Regions from separate parts of the Kocuria turfanensis genome, predicted to be linked through region 1. Evidence: riboswitches for the same ligand, from Rfam matches in the RefSeq annotation. Region 1 holds a riboswitch; each other region holds the start of a gene.
The links. A riboswitch is a leader RNA that binds a small molecule or an ion and turns the genes downstream of it on or off. The one in region 1 is predicted to bind S-adenosylmethionine.
Positions count from the first base shown of each region.

Region 2: linked by a shared signal. The riboswitch ahead of AYX06_RS09720 (acyl-CoA dehydrogenase family protein) and the one ahead of AYX06_RS16660 (MetQ/NlpA family ABC transporter substrate-binding protein) in region 1 are both predicted to bind S-adenosylmethionine.
Region 3: linked by a shared signal. The riboswitch ahead of AYX06_RS13380 (O-acetylhomoserine aminocarboxypropyltransferase/cysteine synthase family protein) and the one ahead of AYX06_RS16660 (MetQ/NlpA family ABC transporter substrate-binding protein) in region 1 are both predicted to bind S-adenosylmethionine.

Region 1 is NZ_CP014480.1:3,653,263-3,658,466, forward strand. Features, by position in the region: gene AYX06_RS16645 (GlsB/YeaQ/YmgE family stress response membrane protein) at 1-223, shown strand, start outside; gene dxr (1-deoxy-D-xylulose-5-phosphate reductoisomerase) at 327-1,601, shown strand; gene AYX06_RS20610 (DUF4190 domain-containing protein) at 2,066-2,413, shown strand; SAM riboswitch class IV at 2,631-2,747, shown strand; gene AYX06_RS16660 (MetQ/NlpA family ABC transporter substrate-binding protein) at 2,847-3,734, shown strand; gene AYX06_RS16665 (methionine ABC transporter ATP-binding protein) at 3,731-4,810, shown strand; gene AYX06_RS16670 (methionine ABC transporter permease) at 4,867-5,204, shown strand, end outside.
Region 2 is NZ_CP014480.1:2,095,723-2,100,926, reverse strand. Features, by position in the region: gene moeB (molybdopterin-synthase adenylyltransferase MoeB) at 1-1,106, shown strand, start outside; SAM riboswitch class I at 1,254-1,348, shown strand; gene AYX06_RS09720 (acyl-CoA dehydrogenase family protein) at 1,460-2,797, shown strand; gene AYX06_RS09715 (MFS transporter) at 2,801-4,270, shown strand; gene AYX06_RS09710 (LLM class flavin-dependent oxidoreductase) at 4,267-5,204, shown strand, end outside.
Region 3 is NZ_CP014480.1:2,905,526-2,910,729, reverse strand. Features, by position in the region: gene AYX06_RS13385 (cystathionine gamma-synthase) at 1-1,174, opposite strand, end outside; gene AYX06_RS13380 (O-acetylhomoserine aminocarboxypropyltransferase/cysteine synthase family protein) at 1,183-2,511, opposite strand; SAM riboswitch class IV at 2,527-2,659, opposite strand; gene AYX06_RS13375 (Lrp/AsnC family transcriptional regulator) at 2,835-3,287, opposite strand; gene AYX06_RS13370 (thiamine pyrophosphate-dependent enzyme) at 3,529-4,704, shown strand; gene AYX06_RS13365 (alpha-ketoacid dehydrogenase subunit beta) at 4,701-5,204, shown strand, end outside.

The DNA.
Region 1 (5,204 bases):
CGCCGGTGCTCTCGCGAAGCTGATCATGCCAGGCAGGCAGGGCGGGGGCATTATCGTTACCATCGTTTTGGGCATTCTGGGGGCCCTGCTCGGTGGATGGATCGGTTCGTTGCTCAATATCGGCGGTGGAACCATCACTTCAATCATCCTCGCAGTTGTTGGCGCTCTCATTCTGCTTTTCATCTATGGACTCGTGACGGGTCGCAAGGGCCGCACACACTGACACGCACCCCAGCGGACCTCGAGGCCCCGGCCACCGGAAACGGTGACCGGGGTCTCGATACGTCCGAGCCCAGGCCCGGGCTCGGCTGGGGGATACTGGGACAATGAGGTCCCCCTTCATCGCGTCCCGTTCCCACCCGACCCCCGAACTGCGCGCGTTGGCCGCCTCCGGCCCCCGCCGGATAGTCGTGCTCGGCTCGACGGGGTCGATCGGCACCCAGGCCCTCGACGTCGTGCGGGCAGCCGACGGGCTCGCCGGCGGGGCGCCGTTCCGCGTGGTGGCCCTCGCGGCCGGCCAAGGCCGTCTGTCGCTGCTGGCGGAGCAGGCCGTGCAGACCCGCGCCGCCGTGGTGGCGACCAGCGGCAGCGGGGAGGACGCCCAGGAGCTGGCCCGGCGGATCGGCGAGCGCGCCGCGGCCGCCGGCGCCGGGGACTACCGGCCCGAGATCCTGCACGGCCCCGAGGCCGCCACGGCGGCCGCGGCGCACCCCGAGGCCGACCTCGTGCTCAACGGGATCACCGGCTCGATCGGCCTCGCCCCCACCCTGGCGGCCCTGCGGGCCGGGCACCGGCTGGCGCTGGCCAACAAGGAGTCGCTGATCGCCGGGGGAGCGCTGGTGAAGGAGGCGGCCGCGGCCTCGGGCCACCCGGACGCGCTGATCCCGGTGGACTCCGAGCACTCCGCCCTGGCGCAGGCGCTGCGCGGCGGGAGCGCCGCCGAGGTGGACCGGCTCGTCCTGACCGCCTCGGGCGGGCCGTTCCGCGGTCGCACCCGGGCGGAGCTGGAGGCGGTCACCCCGCGCGAGGCGCTGCGCCATCCCACCTGGGACATGGGCGTGATGGTCACCACCAACTCGGCCTCCATGGTGAACAAGGCCCTGGAGGTGCTGGAGGCGCATCTGCTCTTCGACGTTCCCCTTGAGCGCATCGACGTGGTCGTCCACCCGCAGTCGGTGGTGCACTCCATGGTCCAGTTCGTGGACGGGTCGACGCTGGCCCAGGCCTCGCCGCCGGACATGCGCCTGCCCATCGCCCTCGGCCTCGCCTGGCCGCACCGGGTGCCCGGTGCCGCCGCCGCGTGCGACTGGACCCGCGCGACCGAGTGGACCTTCGAGCCGCTGGACCGGGACGCGTTCCCCGCCGTCGAGCTCATCAAGGCCGCGGGGGAGCGCGGGGGCACCCATCCGGCGGTGTTCAACGCCGCCAACGAGGAGGCGGTGCACGCCTTCCACGACGGGAGGATCCGGTTCCCGGCGATCGTGGACACGGTGGAGGCGGTGCTGGGCGAGCATGAGGACGGCGGCGGCCTGGACCTCGGCGCTGTCCTGGAGGCCGAGCGCTGGGCGCGGCGGCGGGCCCAGGAGGTCCTTGCCCGCTGAGCGTTTCGAGAGATTTCTGTGGACATACAGCATGGTTTCCCGTTTGAGGTTAGCGGAGGAGTAACGCTGTGAGACAAGCCCGGAGGCGGTACCGCCTCCCGGGTGCAGAAACGGGGCATGGAACCATGCTGACATGGCGCTTTCCGGGGGGTCTACGCAGCATGTTCCGTTTGCGCCGTGGCGCGCGGTGGACGTGTATGACCATGAGGTAAAGTAGGAATGACATCAAGACGGCCGTTCGGACCCCAGCGGGTGGTCGTCATCGTTGGGGTGATAAACGAAGTGGAAATCTCATACTCAAGAATCCCACGCGCCAGTTTGTTTTCGTGTGGCTTGGCTTGCCGTGGCGATTGCTAGGTGTCCGGGATGACTCAGTTAATTCGAATGAACGGCACCCTAGGTGTCGGATCGGCCCGTCAATTTTATTAGCTCCAGTACTACTCACTGACAGAGGTAGGCATCCTATGGATCACCAGCAGGCAGGGCATGCGCGAGATGACGTCCCGCAGGCGCAGCCTCAGTACTCGCAAAATCCCTATATGCATCAGCAATACGTGCAGTATCCCGGATATTCGCCCCTTCCCCACCCAATGGCCATGCAGGGTATGAGCCACAAGAGCAATGCCGTTGTCCTGGGGGTGATTGGCCTATTCGTTCTCGGAATAGTCCTCGGACCCCTTGCCATCTCGCAGGCCAGCAAAGCTCAGTCGATGGGCGTCCCCGCGACAGCGGGGAAAGTTCTCGGCTGGATCGACCTAGCCTTCGGTCTTTTGGGGTTGCTGTGGTTTCTTGCTGTTATTGGCCTTTATTAATCAGTTCCTGGCCATCTATCCCAAATATCATATGCAAAGTTTGACGTCGCAGTAGCTTGCTAATCCAGACTAATCACCAACGCATAAGAAATTTCGCTGTGAACATAGACTGGTAAGTGATGCGCGGTCCGACACGCCGCATTGAGCATTTTCCATTTGTTGACCGGCCAGAAGTGGACCGGATGTGGCCCCGGCGCACGTGCTAGTCTGTCGGGCGGATGACGAGTCCCAGCGCGCAGCCCTGGCTTGCTGGGCGGCAACCCTCTCCCGTAGTGGGGTGCCCCAGGTGAACCATCCGGCACCGGCCATCGTGGGCCGGCGGCAAGTACGGTTCGACCGCGGACGCGCCTCCGGCGCGCCCTCGACCGTGGCCGTCGGCCCTGGTGGGACTGGTGGAGATCCCCGACCTCCTGGACCCACGGAAAGGCACGACATGCGATCGCAGCGCCTCACCTTCCTCGCCCTGGCCACCACCCTCGGCCTCACCCTCACCGCCTGCGGCGGCTCCGACCAGGCCGGCGAGGGCGCCCTGGCCGACGGCAAGGTCAGCATCGGCGTCGTCGGCTCGCACCCGACCCACGACGCCCTCAAGCAGCTGGCCGAGGAGCAGGGCATCACCGTCGAGTACGTCGACTTCTCCGACTACAACCAGCCCAACCCGGCCACCGAGTCCGGCGACGTGGACATGACCTGGTTCCAGCACGTCCCCTTCCTCGCCGACTACAACAACTCCGCCGGGGGCTCCATCACCCCGATCGGCTCGACGTCGATCTACCCGCTGGGCCTGTACTCCAACGAGTACGACTCCGTGGACCAGTTCCAGAAGGGCGACGAGATCGCCGTCCCCAACGACGCCGTGAACCTCTCCCGGGCCCTGCTCGTGCTCGAGTCGGCCGGTCTCGTGGAGCTGAAGAGCGACACCCTCATCCCCACCGAGCTCGACGTCGACACCGAGGCCTCCACGGTCCGGGTCACCCCCGTGTCGGCCGAGCAGACGGTGCTCTCCATGGACTCGGTGGCCGGTTCGGTCATCAACAACGACTTCCTCGCCCGCGCGGACATCGACCCGAAGTCCGCCCTGGCCCAGGACGACCCCGAGGCGGAGGGCTCCCGCGCCTACGTCAACCTCTTCACCACCACCGAGGAGCTCGCCGACGACGAGACCCTCCGGCAGGTCGCGGACCTCTACCACGAGCAGACCGTGATCGACGCCGAGATGGAGGAGACCAAGGACACGGCCGTGCCGCTGCAGCTGGAGCCGGAGGAGCTGCAGGAGCTGGCCGCGCGCTACCAGCAGGAGCTGAAGGACCAGGGACAGTGAGCGCTGCGGTCCCCTCCGGGCCGGTCGCACGCGGGCGCCCGGACGAGGTGCTCGTCGCCTTCCGCAACGTCTCGAAGTCCTTCCGCACCGGCTCCGGCCGGGCCGCGCGCGAGGTGCTGGCCGTCGACGACGTCAGCCTCGACGTCCACCGCGGCGAGATCTTCGGCGTGATCGGCTACTCCGGGGCGGGCAAGTCCACCCTGGTGCGCCTGATCAACGGGCTCGAGCCCGTCTCCTCGGGGTCCCTGACCGTGGAGGGCTTCGAGGTGGCCGGCCGCAAGGAGACCGAGCTGGCGCCCGTCCGGCAGGAGATCGGGATGATCTTCCAGCAGTTCAACCTGTTCACGTCCCGGACCGTGGCCGGCAACGTCGAGTACCCGCTCAAGCGGGCCGGCTGGCCGAAGGAGAAGCGGCGGGCGCGGGTCGCCGAGCTGCTGGAGTTCGTGGGCCTGTCCGCGCGCGCCGGCAACTACCCGGAGCAGCTCTCCGGCGGGCAGAAGCAGCGCGTGGGCATCGCCCGGGCGCTGGCGACCAGCCCGAAGCTGCTCCTGGCCGACGAGTCGACCAGCGCCCTCGACCCGGAGACCACCCAGGAGGTGCTGCAGGTGCTGCAGCGGGTCAACCGCGAACTGGGCATCACGATCGTGATCATCACCCACGAGATGGACGTGGTCCGGGCGATCGCCGACCGCGTCGCCGTGATGCAGGACGGCAAGGTCGTGGAGCACGGCTCCACCGTGGACATCTTCGCCCGGCCCCGCACCGAGACCGCACGCCGCTTCGTCTCCTCCGTCCTGCACTCGGTGCCGGACGAGCGCGAGGTCGAGCGGCTGCGCCGGGCCCACCGCGGGCGCCTGGTGATCGTGGACGTCGGCGACGGCGTGGACATCGGCGGCGTGCTCTCCGACGGCGCCGCCCGCGGGGTCCGCTTCACCATCGCCTACGGCGGGATCAGCGTGCTCCAGGAGCAGTCCTTCGGGTCCCTCACCTTCGAGCTGACCGGCGAGGACGCGGCCGTGCAGGCCGTGGTCGACGAGCTGTCCCGCATCACGACCCTGAGAGAGGTGGCCGCGTGAACGACTGGTCCGTCCTGGGCCCCGAGCTGCTCTCCGCGCTCGGGGAGACCCTGTACATGGTGTCCGTCACCCTCGTCCTCGCCGGCTTCCTCGGGATGCTCGTGGGCGTGGGGCTCTACGTGACCCGCCGGGGCAACATCCTGGAGAACCGGGCGGTGCACGAGGGGCTCAACCTCGTCGTGAACTTCGTCCGGCCGATCCCCTTCATCATCCTCCTGGCGGCGCTCGGGCCGCTGACGCAGCAGGTCGTCGGGACCCGCCTGGGCCCCAACGCGGCGATCTTCGCGATGACCATCGGGGCGATGTTCGCGGTCGCGCGCATCGTCGAGCAGAACCTGATGAGCGTGGACCCCGGCGTGGTGGAGGCCGCCCGCTCGATGGGCGTCTCGCGCGG
Region 2 (5,204 bases), 1.6 Mb from region 1:
TGACCCTGCCCGGGATCGGCCCGCTCGGCCAGCGCCGGCTCGGCAACGCCCGGGTGCTCGTGGTCGGCGCCGGCGGACTGGGCGCCCCGGCCCTGCAGTACCTCGCCGCGGCGGGCGTGGGAACGCTGGGGATCGTCGACGACGACGTCGTGGCGGTCTCCAACCTGCAGCGCCAGGTGGTGCACCGCACCGCCGACGTCGGCCGGCCCAAGGCGGACTCCGCCGCGGAGGCCGTGGCCGCCCTCAACCCGCTCGTGCGGGTGCGCACCCACCCCTGCCGGCTCACCGCGGACAACGCCGTGCAGATCCTCGGCGAGTACGACCTCGTCCTCGACGGCGCGGACAACTTCGCGACCCGCTACGTGGTCGGCGACGCCGCCGCTCTCACCGGGATCCCCTGCGTGTGGGGCTCCATCCTGCGCTTCGAGGGGCAGGTCAGCGTCTTCTGGGCCGGCCACGGGCCCACCTACCGGGACCTCTATCCCGAGGCGCCGCCGGACGGGGAGGTCCCCAGCTGCGCCGAGGGCGGGGTCTTCGGCATGCTCCCCGCCACCGTGGGCGCGGTGATGGTCACCGAGGCCGTCAAGCTGATCACCGGCACCGGGGAGCCCCTGCTCGGGCGGGTGCTGCTGCACGACGCCCTGGCGATGACCTGGCGCGAGATGCGCCTGGACCCGGACCCGGACGCCGCCCCGGTCACCGCCGTCGCCGAGCCCGAGGCCGTCCGCCCGCTGCCCGGCGGCGGGGCCGAGCCCGCCGAGACGGTCGGGGCGGCCGAGCTGGCCCGGCTGCTGGAGCGGCGAGCGCGCGGGGAGGCGGCCTTCGTGCTGGTCGACGTGCGGGAGGACTGGGAGCGGCAGCTCCTGGCGATCCCCGGCGCCGTGCCGGTGCCGCTGCAGGAGCTGCTGGACCGGGGACCGGACGCCCTGCCGCCGGAGGCGCGCGGCGCGGACCTCGTGCTGCACTGCAAGGCCGGCGCCCGCTCGGCGACCGCCCTGGCCGCTCTGCGCCCGTTCTACGCCGGGCGGGAGGAACGGGTCCGCCACCTCGAGGGCGGGGTGCTGGCCTGGGCGGAGCAGGTGGAGCCGGACCGGCCGCGATACTGAGCCGATCCGCGGCTCCCCCCTGTGTTGTGGTGGGATCCTTACACCACCCGGGAGGACATGACCGTCTGTGACGTCCTCGTGACAGCCGATGACATGTGACGGTCATCAGGTGGCTCCGCACCCCGGCTCTCTGGTGCGATGTCATGCGTCCCATTCAGAGCGGCCGAGAGATCTGGCTCGACGACGCCGCAGCAACCCGTCCTTCACAGGGGTCAGGGTGCTAAGGCCAGAACCGATGGAGATCCCGGATCTGCAGCTGCTCCGTGACGTCGGCCCCGCGCTGTCGTCGTCGGGCCCGCCCCTGGCGCGACTGGACGGCCGGCACTCCTCGGTGCGACCGAGAGGACCACCGCATGAGCCGCACCACGGCCGAGAGGACTCCCACCCGTCCCGGCGCCGGCACGCACCCCGCCGCCGGTCTGCCGGGGGACTACGCCGGGCTGAAGGAGCACTTCGGGCCGCTGTTCGCGGGAATCGCCGCCGGCGCCCTGGACCGGGACCTGCGGCGCGCGCTGCCCCACGAGGAGGTCGCCCTGCTGGACCGGGCCGGCTTCGGCGCCCTGCGCGTCCCGGCGGCCCACGGCGGTCCCGAGGTCAGCGTCGAGGACTTCACCCGGCTGCTGGTCGACCTGGCCGAGGCCGACTCCAACATCGCCCACCTCTACCGCTCCCACGCCGGCTTCGTGGAGTCCCTGCGCTTCCTGCCCCGGGAGCTCCAGGACGTCTGGTACCCGCGGGTGCTGGCCGGGGCCACCGTCGGCAACGCCTCCACGGAGAAGGGCGGCAACGCGCTGGGCACCCTGAACACCGTGCTGCGCCGCACCGCCGAGGGGTGGGAGATCACCGGCCGGAAGTTCTACGCCACCGGCTCCATCTTCTGCGACTACACCCGCGTCTCGGCCGCCCTCGACGGCCGGGACGGGCGCCGCTTCGCCGTCGTCGCCACGGACGCCCAGGGGGTCACGCTCGAGGACGACTGGGACGGCTTCGGCCAGAAGCTCACCGGCACCGGCACCGCGGTCTTCGACCGCGTGCGCGTCCCGGACGACGCCGTGCTGGACCGCACCGCCGGCAGCGCGGAGGCCGTCCACGAGGCCGCCTTCTTCCAGCTCGTGCTGCTGGCCGTGCTGGCCGGCATCGCCCGCGCCGCCCGGCGGGACGCCGTGGAGACCATCGCCGCCCGCCGGCGGACCTTCAACACCGGGCTCGGCCTGCCGTTCCGGGAGGACCCGCTGATCCAGGAGGCCACTGGCCGGATCTCCGCCAAGGCCTTCACCGCCGAGGCCGCCGTGCTGCACGCCGCCCGCGCCCTGGACGCCGGGATCGCCGCCGCCGTCGCCACCGGCGCCGACCGCCCGGAGTTCACCGGCACCCTCCCGGCGGCGCTGCCCGAGTCCGAGATCGCCGTGGAGCACGCCCAGGTCACCGTGCCGGAGCTGGCCCTCGGCGCCGCCCAGGACCTGTTCCTCACCGTGGGCGCCTCCGCCACGTCCACCGCCAAGGGCCTGGACCGGCACTGGCGCAACGCCCAGACCGTGGCCACCCACAACCCGATCGCCTTCCGCGCCCGCGCCCTCGGCGACTACCTCATCAACGGCACCCTCCCGGAGGGCCTGAACGCCATCGGCGACGCCCGGGCCGACGCCCGGGCCGACGCCACGACCACCCCCGTCCGAGCCCCAGGAGCCTGACGCATGACCACCCCGACCCCGACCACGGCCGCGGCCGCCGCGGGACGCACCAGCGTCGTCCACGGCAAGAAGCGCGTCCTGGCCTCGGCCTTCGCCGGCACCACCATCGAGTGGTACGACTTCTACCTCTACGGCACCGCCGCCGCACTGGTCTTCAACGTCCAGTTCTTCCCCATGGCCACCGAGCTCGGCGGCATCGTCGCCTCCTTCGCCACCCTCGCGGTCGGGGTGATCGCCCGGCCCCTGGGCGGGATCGTCGCCGGGCACCTGGGCGACCGGATCGGCCGCAAGGCCCTGCTGGTGGCCTCCCTGCTGCTCATGGGCGTGGCCTCCACCCTGATCGGCCTGCTGCCGACCTACGAGGTGATCGGCTGGTGGGCCGTCGTCGGGCTCGTCGTCCTGCGCATCCTGCAGGGGCTGTCCGCCGGCGCCGAGTGGGGCGGCTCCGCGCTGCTGAGCGTGGAGCACTCCCCGGCCCGGCACCGCGGGTTCTTCGGGTCCTTCACCCAGATCGGCTCCTCGGCCGGCATGCTGCTGGCCACCGGGGCGTTCTTCGTCGTGCAGCACGTGATGAGCGAGGAGCAGTTCGCCGCCTACGGCTGGCGCATCCCCTTCCTGCTCTCTGCCCTGCTGGTGGCGGTCGGCCTGTGGATCCGCCTCGGCGTGGCCGACGCCCCCGAGTTCCTGGAGCACCGCGCCTCGGGCAACGTGGCCGCGGCACCCCTGCGGGAGCTGCTGGCCCACCACCGCCGCCCGCTGCTGGTCACGATCGGCCTGCGCCTGGCCCAGAACGCCGTCTACTACCTGGTGACGGTCTACATGCTGACCTACCTGCGGGACGTGCGCGGGGACAGCGCCTCCGGTGTGACCGCGGTGATGATCGCCTCGGCCATCGGCCTGTTCTCCACCCCCTTCTGGGGCTGGCTGTCCGACCGGGTGGGCCGCAAGGTCGTCTCGGTGACCGCGTACGCGGCGATCGGCGTCTTCGGCTGGGTGCTGTTCGCCTTCCTCGACGCCGGCCCGCTGGCCCTGCTGCCGCTCGTGGTCGTGCTCGGCATCAACCTCGTCCACGACGCGATCTACGGGCCGCAGGCGGCCTGGTTCGCCGAGCAGTTCCCCGTGCACGTGCGGTACTCCGGGGTGAGCTTCGGCTACCAGGTCGGCACCGTCCTGGGCGGCGGGCTGATGCCGATGATCGCCGCCCTGCTGTTCGCCGCCGGCGGGAACACCCCGTGGCTGATCGCCGGGTACCTCTCCGGACTCTCCGTGCTCTCCGTCGCCGCCGCCCTGGCCGCGAAGGACCCCGCCCGCGAGCAGCGCGGCACCGAGCTCACCGACCTGCACGCCGGCTCCACCGGGGCCGTCACCGCCCGTCCCGGTTCCGCCCGGGCCGACTCCGCTCGGGTCGGCGCCGCCGCCGGGACCACCACCGGGACCACCGCCGGGACCCCCACCGAGAGGACCACCGTATGAGCCGCCCCCTGCTGCTGAACGCCTTCGACATGATGGTGCCCGTGCACCAGTCACCGGGCCTGTGGCGCCACCCGGAGGCCGGGGTCGCGCGGTTCGACACGCTCGAGTACTGGACGTCCCTGGCCCGCACCCTCGAGGACGGCGGCTTCGCCTCGCTGTTCCTGGCGGACATCCCGGGCGTCTACGACGTCTACGGCGGCGGGACCGAGGCCACCGCCCGCGGGGGAGTGCAGTACCCGCTGCTCGACCCGCTCGTCGCGGTGCCGGCGATGGCCGCGGCGACCGAGCGGCTCGGCTTCGGCGTCACCGCCTCGGTCACCTACGAGGCCCCCTACCTGCTGGCCCGCACCTTCGCGACCCTGGACCACTTCACCCGCGGCCGGGTGGCGTGGAACGTGGTGACCTCCTACCAGGACTCCGCCGCCCGGAACCTGGGCATGGACCGGCAGATCCCGCACGACGAGCGCTACGACCGCGCCGACGAGTACATGGAGGTCATGTACAAGCTGCTCGAGGGGTCCTTCGAGCCCGGGGCGGTGCCGGCCGACCCCGCCACCGGGGTCTTCGTGGACCCCGACCTCGCGCACCCCGTCGGCCACGAGGGCACCTGGTTCTCCGTGCCCGGCCACGCGCTGACCCACCCCGGCCCCCAGGGCACCCCGCTGCTCTTCCAGGCCGGGGCCTCCAAGCGCGGACAGCAGTTCGCCGTCGACCACGCCGAGGCCATCTTCTTCATCGGCAACACCCCGCAGCTCGTGCGCCGGTGGACCGACGGCGTCCGGGCCGGACTGGCCGAGCGCGGGCGGGCCGAGGACGCCGTGAAGACCTTCACCATGGCCACGGTGGTGGTCGCCGAGACCGACGCCGAGGCCCAGGCCCGGCTGGCCGGGTACCGCCGGCACGTGGACATCGAGGGAGCCCTGTCCCTGTTCGG
Region 3 (5,204 bases), 750 kb from region 1:
CGAGCGCCCGCTCGAGGTCCTCCAGCTGGTCCTCGACGTCCTCGATCCCCACCGACAGCCGCACGAGGTCGGTGGGCACCGCCAGCGGGGTGCCCCGGACCGAGGCGTGCGTCATCTCCGAGGGATAGCAGATCAGGGACTCGACCCCGCCCAGGCTCACGGACAGGGAGTACAGCCGCGTGCCCTCGGCCACGGCGCGGGCCGCGGCCTCTCCCCCGGCGAGGCGGAAGGAGACCATGCCGCCGGACCCGCGCATCTGCGTCGCGGCGAGCGCGTGGCCGGGGTGCCCGGGCAGCCCGGGGTAGAGCACCCCGGACACCTCCGGGCGCTCCAGCAGCCACTCGGCGATCCGCTGGGCGTTCTCCTGGTGGCGCTCCATGCGCAGGCTCAGGGTCTTGAGCCCGCGGGCGGCCAGGTAGCTGTCCTGGGGCCCGGCCACGGCGCCGGCGGCGAACTGCTGGAAGCCGACCGTCTCGGCGAGCGGGGCGCCGCGCCAGGCGGCGGCTCCGACGACCACGGCCCCGCCGAGGACGTCGGAGTGCCCGCCGATGTACTTGGTGGTGGAGTGCACCACGGCGTGGGCGCCCAGCAGCAGCGGGTTCTGCAGGTACGGGGAGGCGAAGGTGTTGTCCACCACGAGCAGCGCCCCCGCCTCCCGGGCCAGCTCCGCCCAGGCCGCAACGTCGGCGATGCCCAGCAGCGGGTTGGAGGGCGTCTCCAGCCACAGGACCGTGGTGTCCCCGGGGCGGATCGCGGCGCGGACGGCGTCGAGGTCGGTGATCTCCACGGGGGTGTGGCCGATCCCCCACGGGGCGAGCACCCGGGTGATCAGCCGGTTGGTGCCGCCGTAGCCGTCGGCGCCGAGCACCACGTGCTCGCCCGGGCGCAGCACCGCCCGCAGCAGCGCGTCCTCGGCGGCGATCCCGGAGGCGAAGGCGAACGCGCGCTCGCCGTGCTCCAGGGCCGCGAGCTGCTCCTCGAAGCCGTTGCGGGTGGGGTTGGAGCCGCGGCTGTACTCGTGGCCGGCGCGCAGGACGTTGATCCCGTCCTGGGCGAAGGTGGAGGTCTGGTAGACCGGCGGGATGACGGCCCCGGTCAGCGGGTCGGGCTGCTGGCCGGCGTGGACGGCGGTGGTGGTGAACCCGCGCCGGCGGGTGGTGACGGTCTGGCTCATGGTGGGGCTCACTTCCGGAGGGTCGAAACGGTCTCGAGCACGGTGTCGAGGGCCTGGCCGAGGTCGGCCACGAGGTCCTGGGGGGCCTCGAGGCCGATCGAGAGCCGGACGGTGGTCTCGGCGATCCCGCCGGCCCGGCGCTGCTCGGGCGTGAGCCGGCAGTGGGTCATCGCGGCCGGGTGGGCCACGAGGCTGCGGGTGTCGCCGATGTTGGCGACCAGCTTGAACAGCCGCAGCCCGTCGATGAAGGGCCCCACGGCGGCGTCCGGGGCGGCGAGGTCGAAGGAGAACACGGAGCCGGTGCCGCGGGGGAAGTCCCGGGCCGCGATCCCGGCCCCGGGGTCCCCCGGCAGCCCGGGGTGGTGCACGCGCGCGACGGCGGGGTGGCCGGCGAGGAACTCGGCCACGGTCAGCGCCGAGGCCGTGTGCCGGGCCACCCGCAGGTCCAGGGTCTCGGTGCCCTGCAGGATCTGGCTGGCGTTGAACGGGGACAGCGTGGTGCCGAGGTCGTGCACGTACTTGGCCCGGACCAGGTGCAGGTAGGGGCTGGCGCCGGCGCACTTGTCGAGCAGGCTCTGCCCGCCCCAGCGGGCGCGGGCGCGGGTGAACTGCGGCCACCTCGCGGGCTGGGCGGACCAGTCGAAGGTCCCGCCGTCCACGACCGCCCCGGCCAGGGCGTTGCCGTGGCCGCCGAGGAACTTGGTGGCCGAGTGCACCACGATGTCCGCGCCCTTCTCCAGCGGCCGGTACAGCGCCGGGGAGGCGAGGGTGTTGTCGACGACGACGGGCACCCGGGCCGCCCGGGCGACGTCGGCGATCCCGGGCAGGTCCGGCAGCGTGGCCAGCGGGTTGCCGATGGACTCGAGCAGGAAGGCGCGGGTGTCGGGGCGCACGGCCGCGGCCCAGGCGCCGGGGACGGTGGGGTCCACGAAGTCGACCTCGACGCCGTGGTCGGCCAGCGAGTCGGTGAGCAGGTCCACGGTCCCGCCGTAGAGCTTCTCGGAGGCAACCAGGTGCTTGTCCTCCCCCTGGCCGAGCAGGGCCAGCAGCGCCACGGCCACCGCGGACTGCCCGGAGCCGGTGGCCACGGCGCCCACCCCGCCCTCGAGGTCGCTGATCCGCTGCTCCAGCACGGCCACCGTGGGGTTGCCGGTGCGGGTGTAGGTGAAGCCCGCGCGGGTCTGGGCGAACATCTGCCGGGCGGCCTCGTAGTCCGGGAACTCGAAGGCGGCGCTCTGGTAGATCGGCACCGTGAGGGTGCGCTGCCCGGGGTCGTGGTCGGCGCCGGCGTGGATCTGCCGGGTCGAGAGGTCGTGATCGGTCACGGGGAGGGACATGGCGCGGCTCCTGTGCACTTGCTCTTACCCGCACCGGTCACCCGCTGCGCGGCAACGGGGATGCAGGCCGCTTCCTCATCCGAACCACCCGGTGAGCATGGGGTTGGTGCGCGACCCAGTCGGAGCTTGACAGTCGCGTCTCGTGAAGCTGGGACCACACTATGCGCGGGGCGGGCCGGCGCCGTTCCGCGACCGAACATGACGTCCGTGACGGATCGTGACGCCGCTCGTGACGCCGTTCGTGACGCCGCTCGTGACGCCGTTCGTGACGCCCCTGCGACATCCCTCCCCGGGACGTCCGGGGCACCCGGCGCCCGGGCCGGTCACGCCCGGGTGTCGATGTCCTCGAAGATCAGGAACGTCTGGGTGTCCACCACGCCGGGCAGCTGCTGGATGTGCTCGAAGATCACCTGCCGCAGGTGCACCGTGTCCACGGCGCGCACCAGCAGCATGACGTCGAAGTTCCCGCCGACCAGGGCGATGTGGTGCACGGCCGGGATCGCCTGCAGCTGCCCGCACAGCTCCCGCCAGGTGTTCTGCTGGAGCTTCAGCGTCACGTAGGCCGAGGCCTGCAGCCCGGCGCGCACCGGGTCGATCACGGTGCTGAAGCGCAGGATCACCCCCTCGTCGCGCAGCCGGTTGATGCGGGCGTAGGCGTGGGCGCGGGAGACGTGCACGGCCGCGGCGATCGCGGTCACCGACTGCCGGGCGTCCCGGGAGAGCTCGGCGAGGATCTTCCGGTCGGTCTCGTCCAGCGGGACGGGGGTCGAGGGCACGGCGGGACTCCTTCGGGGCGGGACGGAAGGGCGGGAAACGGTGTCGGACGAATGCGTGTGTCCCACGCCACAGTAAAACATTTCGTCCACGGAGACGGCACCGATGCCCGCAGGATTCTGGACTTTCCCGCGGACCTGGATACGAACCATCCGTTCTTCTCATACTGGGCGGACAGAACTTCAGCGGCCTTCCTGCCTCCCCGCGTCCGCGCCCGGACCGGGGACCGACCGAGGGGACACCATGAGCCAGACCGTCGAGACCCCCGAGGACCCGATCCTCCGGGCCTCCCAGACCTTCGGCATCACACCGGAGCAGTACATGCTCCCGGCCCGCGGCGAGATCCGGATGGTGGACCCCACCGGCCGCCTGCTGCCGGCCGAGGAGCAGGGCACCGAGCCCGGCCACGAGTACCCGCTGCCCGCGGGGGACGTGCTGCTGGGCGCCTACGAGAAGCTGGTGGTCGGCCGCCGGGTCAACGACCAGAACTCCGCGCTGGTGCGCCAGGGCCGGATGGCCGTCTACCCCTCCAGCCACGGGCAGGAGGCCTGCCAGGTGGCCGCGGCCCTGTGCCTGAAGGAGGGCGACTGGCTGTTCCCCACCTACCGGGACACCGTGGCCGTGATGACCAAGGGCGTGCGGCCCCTGGACGTGATGTCGATCTTCCGCGGCGAGTGGCACGGCGGCTACGACCCCCACGAGCACCACGTCGGCATCCAGTCGACCCCGCTGACCACCCAGCTGCTGCACGCGGTGGGCGTGGCCCACGCCGCGAAGCTGCGCGGTGAGGACACCGTGGTCCTGGCCATGTGCGGCGACGGCGCCACGAGCGAGGGCGACTTCCACGAGGCCCTGAACTTCGCCGCCGTGTTCAAGCTGCCGGTCGTGTTCTTCGTGCAGAACAACGGCTACGCGATCTCCGTGCCCCTGTCCCAGCAGTCGGCCGCCCCCAGCCTCGCCCACAAGGCGGTCGGCTACGGCATGGCCGGGGAGCGGGTGGACGGCAACGACCTGGTTGCCCTGCTCGCCACGCTGGGCCGCGCCGTGGACCTGGCGCGCTCGGAGTCCGAGCCCCTGCTCGTGGAGGCCCACACCTACCGCATGCAGGCGCACACCAACGCCGACGACGCGACCCGCTACCGCGACGACGCCGAGGTGCAGGAGTGGATCGCCAAGGACCCCGTGACCCGCATGCGCGCCTACCTGGCCGGGGAGGGGCTGCTCGACGACGCTGCCGAGCAGCGCATCGCCGCCGCCGCCGAGGACGTCGCCGCGGCCCTGCGCGACGGCATGAACGCCGACGTGCAGGTCGACCCGCGCGAGCTCTTCCGCCACGTCTACACCGAGCAGACCCCGCAGCTCGCCGAGCAGGAGCAGATCCTCGCCGCCGAGCTCGCCCGAGAGGAGACCGCACCGTGAGCACCCTCCAGGCCCCCGCACCGTCCGGGCAGACCCCGGCCGCCAGGCCGGCCACCTTCGCGCAGGCGCTCAACACCGCCCTGGCCGACGCCCTGACCGCCGACGACGCCGTCGTCGTCTTCGGGGAGGACGTCGGCACCCTCGGCGGGGTCTTCCGGATCACCGACGGGCTGACGCAGCGCTTCGGGCGCACCCGCTGCTTCGACACCCCGCTGGCGGAGTCCGGGATCGCCGGGATGGCCGTGGGCATGGCGATGAACCGGATGCGCCCGGTGATCGAGATGCAGTTCGACGCCTTCGCCTACCCGGCGTTCGAGCAGATCGCCTCGCACATCGCGAAGATGCACAACCGCACCCGCGGCGCCGTGACCCTGCCGATCGTCATCCGCATCCCCTACGCCGGCGGGATCGGCGGCGTGGAGCACCACTGCGACTCCTCCGAGGCCTACTACGCCCACACCCCGGGCCTGAAGGTCTTCACCCCGGCCACCGTCGAGGAC